Roseimaritima multifibrata: one gene and its partner. The protein of the gene in region 1 interacts with the protein of each later gene in a pairwise test. Links are inferred from orthologs where the notes say so. Each region holds a gene or a part of one and is shown on either strand. Other genes may lie near its edges.

Region 1 (3,132 bases):
ACGCCCGCCCGCGGCGGCAAACGAATCGCGGTGGGGACAACCAGCGTGCGAACCGTTGAATCTGCAGCCGCCGAAGATGGCACCTTGGCGGAGTGGAGCGGTCCTTGCAACCTGTTCATCACGCCGGGATATTCGTTTAAAGCGATCGACGGCCTGCTGACTAACTTTCATCTGCCGCGAAGTTCACTGTTGGTCCTTGTCAGCGCACTGGCTGGTCGCGAACGGATCATGAAAGCCTATCAGGAAGCGATCGATAACGAATATCGTTTCTTCAGCTATGGTGATGCGATGTTGATTTTGTAAATCCGATGTCCCTGCGGATGCTCTCCAACCATTCCTTTTCAATAGCTTAAAATCGATGTCTCCAGTCACCGAAGAACAGATCCTGGTTATCCCTGCGGCCACCATTGATTCCATCGGCCCCTTTACCGGATTCCAGCCCGATGTGGACCGTTATCTAAAACCGATCCTGGCCAGCGACGAACTCTCTTTCCGCCCTCGCGGGGCGATGGAGAAAGACCCCTCTTTCAAACAGTTGATCCCCTATGTCGTACTGCAGTGGACGGACGCTGCGGGGGAACCGCATCTATTTGCCTACACGCGAGGATCGGGCCAAGGGGAATCACGACTGCACGCGAAACGAAGCGTCGGCATCGGCGGACATATCTCCGCCGAAGATGCTGCCGGTGGCAGTGAACCCTACCGGACCGGGATGGAACGCGAACTGACGGAAGAGGTTCGAATCGAATCGACTTTTGAAGAAACCTGCGTCGGTTTGATCTATGATCCTTCGACCGAAGTTGGCGAAGTCCACGTAGGCGTGGTCCATCGATTTGTACTGCAAACCCCTGATGTCCATCCAAACGAAGATGACATTTGCGACACCGGTTTCGTTTCGCTCTCGCAATTGCGAGCCGAGAAGGATCGCCTGGAGACCTGGTCGCAACTTTGCCTGGATCACCTGTTTAAGGTTTAGCAATGAATGACTTGATCTATCTGGATCATCATGCAACCACTCCCTGCGATCGACGCGTCGCAGCGGTGGTGCAGCGGATGCTTCTAGAGGATTACGGAAACGCATCCAGCCAACATCGATTTGGGCAGAGTGCCGCGGACGCCGTCCATTCTGCAGCCGAAACGATTGCTCAAGCATTGGCAGCGCAAGCCACGGAACTGGTTTTTACCAGTGGAGCGACCGAAAGCAATTCTTTGGCTTTGCTGGGCGTATGCCAGCACCCTCGCCAAAAGCGACGCAAAATTGTTACGGCTGTAACTGAACATCCCGCGGTCCTCGATCCGATTCGGCGGCTGGAAGCAGACGGTTTTGTGGTCGAACGGATTGCCCCCTACCCGCAATCGGACCCGAACGTCGGACAGGTTGATGAAGAGGCAATTCTGAACGCGATCGATGACCAGACGGCCGTGGTCTCGGTCATGCTGGCGAACAACGAAATCGGAACCATTCAGCCGCTGCGACGGGTCGCGGAGAAATGTCATCAAGTCGGTGCCCTGCTCCACTGCGATGCGACTCAAGCTGTTGGCCGCATCCCGGTTTCGGTCGTGGATTTAGATGTCGACCTGCTGAGTGCGTCGGCTCACAAATTTTATGGCCCCAAGGGGGTAGGCTTGTTGTACATCCGGCAAACCGGCCGACGTGTTCGCATCCGTCCTCAGATTGAAGGCGGCGGTCAGCAGCGAGGCTTGCGAAGCGGAACCCTTAACGTGCCCGGGATCGTGGGCATGGGCGAGGCATTGAAATGGGCGGTTGAAGAAATGGATACCGCGACCTTGCGAATCGCTGGTTTGCGGCAACGCCTATGGGATCGGCTGAAAAGCGGAATCCCTGAATTGGTTCTAAATGGACCATCCATCGCCGACGCCAATACCTCTATCTCTCCAACCGATTCGGTGCTCCGGCGTTTACACGGAAACCTAAACGTCATGTTTCCACGTGTTGAAGGCGAAGCGCTGATGACGACGGTGCCGACGGTCGCCTGCTCAAGCGGTTCGGCCTGCAGTTCCGTCGACCCTGCCCCCAGCCACGTCCTGATGGCAATCGGCTGCAACGAATCGCAAGCCCGCTCAAGCCTGCGATTTGGGATTGGACGTCCAACCACCGAACAGCAGACTGATGAAGCTGCGGATCGATTGCTGGACGCTTTTCACCGCCTAAGGCAAATGGTTTAACGCAGGGGAATCACTGAATTCGGTTGTTTGCCTGGAACTTGCTATTCAGGTTCCGTTTCTGCAATCGTGCTGGATGCGAGCGGGGGTACCGCTCAAACGACGGATCCAGTATCCAGGCTAGTCTCTCGTTGTGTGCTTGTCGGCTATCATACCCCGAAACCCATTTCACTTAATTCTTCTATTCCCTTTACTAGCCGTTTGCTAAGGAGTCCTCCTCCATGATTGAATTGGGGGTCAATATTGACCATGTGGCAACCGTCCGCCAGGCACGCCGAACTTTCGAACCCGATCCCGTGATTGCCGCGGCGCTCGCGGAGCAAGGTGGTGCCGACGGCATTACGTTTCACTTGCGCGAAGACCGTCGTCACATTCAAGAGCGCGATGTCGAAGTTTTGATGCAGACTGTCACGGTAAAAACCAATCTGGAAATCGCGTGTGATGAAGCAACGGTAAAGATCGCTTGTAAGGCTAAGCCAACTTGGGCGCTGCTGGTTCCGGAAGGCCGCGATGAAGTGACCACCGAAGGGGGCCTGGATCTGACGACCGACAACGGACGGATCGCCCGCGCGATTGACCAGCTGCGTGAACAGGGGATTCTGGTCAGCCTGTTCTTGGATCCCGATGTTGCTCAGGTCGAAGCGGCGGCGGCCTTAGGTGTCGATGCCGTTGAACTGCACACGGGGCCTTATGCGAACGCAGGCCACAAGACTCGCGAGGTCGAGCTTCAGCGATTGGCCAAGTCCAGCGAACTGGCCGTTCAGGCTGGCATGCGTTTCCACGCGGGGCACGGCTTGAATTACGTCAATGTTCGGCCGGTCGCCGCGTTGCCAGATGTTATCGAGCTGAACATCGGCCACTCGATCGTTTCTCGAGCCGTCATGGTAGGAATGCGAGAAGCCGTCGCGGAAATGCGACGGCTTCTCGATCTGGTTCGCCCGTTTTAAA
Region 2 (3,076 bases), 1.8 Mb from region 1 along the record:
TCCTCTTCCATCGACTCTTATTTGCGACGGCGTCTTTTGCGACCGGTGGGGGCGAACTTTTGCGTGACTTCGCTGACCGCTTGCACGAAGCTGTCGACCTCTTCGACGGTGTTGTAGAGGTAGAAACTGGCTCGGGAGCTAGCGCTGATGCCTAGGTCTTTGTGCAGGGGCATGGCACAGTGATGGCCGGCTCGGACTGCGATCCCGCGGGTGTCCAACCACTGCGCAATGTCGTGGGCATGGATGTGGGGGAAGACAAAGCTGACGATGCCTCCTTTTAATGCTGGATCCTGGGGACCAAGAATGGTTAGCCCTTCGATTCCGGCCAAACCCTCGTGAGCTCGTCGCGTGAGAACTTGTTCGTGATCGTGAATCGCTTCCAATCCGACCGCACTGATGTAATCGATGGCAGCTTCCAGGCCGATGGCTTCAACGATCGGTGGGGTGCCCGCTTCAAATTTGTCCGGCAGTGCCGCCGTGGTGAACCCTTCGGTGGTGACCGTGTTTATCATGGCACCTCCGCCGAGGAATGGAGGCATCGCATCGAGGATCGATTCTCGCCCGTAAAGGACTCCGATCCCGGTGGGGCCACATAGTTTGTGACCGCTGAAGATCACGAAGTCTGCATCCCATTGCCGGACGTCGATGGCCATGTGGGGGGCAGCCTGTGCCGCATCGACCAAAGTCGCCGCCCCGTGTTGTTGGGCTTGCTGGACCCACGCGGCGACGGGCGTAATCGTTCCCAAAACGTTGCTGACCGCCGTAAAGGCGAACATTTTGATCTGCTGGCCGTACTGCTGCCAGAGGGAATCGAGATGTTCTTGGTCGACTTGTCCCTCGGAATTCAGTTTCGCAAACAGGACCTTACAGCCCGTTCGCTCACTCAATTGATGCCAGGGGACGATGTTCGCATGATGTTCCATCATGGTTAGCAGGATGTAGTCGTCCGGACCGACATTCTGGTCTCCCCATGTTCTGGCTACCGTATTGATTGCGGCAGTCGTCCCGGCGGTAAAGAGGACCTCTACCTCGGAGGCGGCATTCAGAAATCGAGCGACCGTGCGGCGGGCCTGCTCGTAGCGGTCGGTTGATTCTTCGCTGAGCGTGTGGATGCCTCGATGCACGTTGGCGTAGTACTTGGAGTAGCATTCCGACATCGCGTCGATAACCGCGTGTGGCCGTTGCGTGCTCGCCCCGTTATCCAGGAAAACCAACGGAGCTCCACTGTTGGTTTGTCGCCCTAGGATCGGAAAATCGGGCCGATACAGGGTCGGATTCAGTACGGATTTCGAGAGACTGCTTGGGCTTTCGGTCATGCTTAAGATTCTTCGCCCAGGCTGGGGCCTCCAAAGTGTGTTTGTGATTCGTCATCGTCATCGACAGGAGCGTGCATCGCACGCTGGACGACTCGCCACGGTAACAGGCAGCATTTCTGGCGATTCGGGGTCAGGTGAGGCCCAAAGAGCTCCAGCATTTGTTCTGCGGTGTACTCTCGGACTTCCTCAAAGGTCATCCCTTCGATTTTTTCCATCAGCATCGATGAGGAAGCTTGACTGATTACGCAGCCTTTTCCCTCAAACCAAGCTTCTTGGACCTTTCCGTCGGCATCCAGTTTCAACTCAACGCGCACCTCATCACCACAGAGCGGGTTTTTCCCCTCTTCGGCGTGGGTCACTGAGTCACAATGTCCGCGATGATACGGATCCTCGTAGTGATCAAGGACGTGTTCTTCGTAGATATCTTGTTCTGACGGCATAAAGCAATCAAAGGTTCATGGAAATCAAAGGGTCAAAACGGAACGTTTTATCGTTCGGCCACCTTCAGTCTACTTGTCGGTGGCCATTTTTCGAAAGTAGGCTTCGATCGCTTCTCTGTAATGGGTGGGTAGATCTTGGCCAATTTGCTGCAAGGCTTGCTCGCGATCGGCAGGGGGCATCTTCCCCCATTCGCTCCGTTTTCCTAGGTCACGCTTGTCGACATCGCCTGCCCCGCCTCCTCCAGCGGCTTGACTATCCTGCATCGGTTGCCCCTGTCCTTCGGCTTGGCCGCCCGACGAGGATCCGCCTCCTTGTTGTTGCTGCTGCTGTTGCTGTTTTTGTTGTTCTTCCATTTTGTCGATCAACTTTGACAGTTTGTCAATAATCGCTTGCTCTTGTTCCTGAACCTTGTCGTCGGAGCGTCCTAGCTCTAACCGTCGTTCGACATCGCTCATCAACCGCGAAATTTCGTCCAGGCTATCGGGTTTCAGCGGTTTCATGTCGACAAGCATCAGTTTCGCCGTCCGTGCGTAACGGATGGGGCATTCGGCATCATTGTCGAGCAATCGACGTAGGTCTTTTAATGTTTCTTCTTTGTTTAGCAACGCGTGATTGCAGGCGGCTCGGTAGAACAGCAGCGTCGCGGGGTCGACGAAGGTCTGGAATTCGATATCCGCCAGCAGTGGCAATGCTTCATCGAACAACCGTTCACGCACCAAGTCGCGGCCGATGTAGGAAGCGACCACTTTCCTTAATACGGCCGACAATTTGTCAAATCGTTTATCCGTCGGATCCAAGTCACCGTTGAGGGATGCATCGATGATTTCCGCGATCGTGGGAACGACGCCGGCCGCGGCATCCACAAACGCATCTAGTCGATCGGTCTGCGGTTGCTCCAGCTGAGCCTGGAATGCAGCGGCCGCTTGCTCGATCGCCTGGTCCGAAGTGTTTTGTTGCTGCAGTGCGTCGCGCAGCGCCGCAACCGCAAGTTCCGAATCAGGCATCTGCCATTCCGCTTTTCGCTCCAGACTATCGGCCGCCGAAGCAACGTTGCCAACCAGCCCGCAACTGAAAAGGCTTAGCGATATCGCAACCATACATGTTGCTGCAATCGCCGAACGGAATGGTTGGGGATGGGCCGTCTTCGATTCGCAGAACCGAGCGACAATCCTGCTACCGCCACGAATGGTTCGCGAGATCCTAAGCCGAGTGAGCGTTTTAAATGGTTCGATCATCTTGGTTCTCATGGACGGCAATTCGAAAAATAGGCGAAGCGGTTTCTGAGTGCGGGATGGCTACTGATTTCGTTTCAGGACCAA

What was found.
Region 2: the proteins of FF011L_RS03520 (region 1) and FF011L_RS09970 interact in binary tests that used the Escherichia coli proteins (3 or more experiments, as listed by UniProt). The link is inferred for Roseimaritima multifibrata from one-to-one orthologs.

Annotation. Positions count from the first base shown.
Region 1 is NZ_CP036262.1:940,913-944,044, forward strand. What follows is about bases 195-3,082. They hold FF011L_RS03520 (cysteine desulfurase family protein), read left to right. Parts: upstream 195-978; coding sequence 979-2,187; downstream 2,188-3,082. Other genes in these bases: queA (tRNA preQ1(34) S-adenosylmethionine ribosyltransferase-isomerase QueA), read left to right, coding at 195-303; FF011L_RS03515 (phosphoesterase), read left to right, coding at 359-976; FF011L_RS03525 (pyridoxine 5'-phosphate synthase), read left to right, coding at 2,406-3,082. Also shown: more of queA, read left to right, coding at 1-194; more of FF011L_RS03525, read left to right, coding at 3,083-3,131. UniProt on the Escherichia coli protein: Master enzyme that delivers sulfur to a number of partners involved in Fe-S cluster assembly, tRNA modification or cofactor biosynthesis. Catalyzes the removal of elemental sulfur from cysteine to produce alanine.
Region 2 is NZ_CP036262.1:2,711,053-2,714,128, forward strand. The notes cover bases 38-2,869. They hold FF011L_RS09970 (iron-sulfur cluster assembly scaffold protein), read right to left. Parts: upstream 1,757-2,869; coding sequence 1,319-1,756; downstream 38-1,318. Other genes in these bases: FF011L_RS09965 (aminotransferase class V-fold PLP-dependent enzyme), read right to left, coding at 38-1,316; FF011L_RS09975 (hypothetical protein), read right to left, coding at 1,826-2,869. In the rest of the region: more of FF011L_RS09965, read right to left, coding at 18-37; more of FF011L_RS09975, read right to left, coding at 2,870-2,992; FF011L_RS09980 (coiled-coil domain-containing protein), read right to left, coding at 3,053-3,076. UniProt on the Escherichia coli protein: A scaffold on which IscS assembles Fe-S clusters. Exists as 2 interconverting forms, a structured (S) and disordered (D) form. The D-state is the preferred substrate for IscS.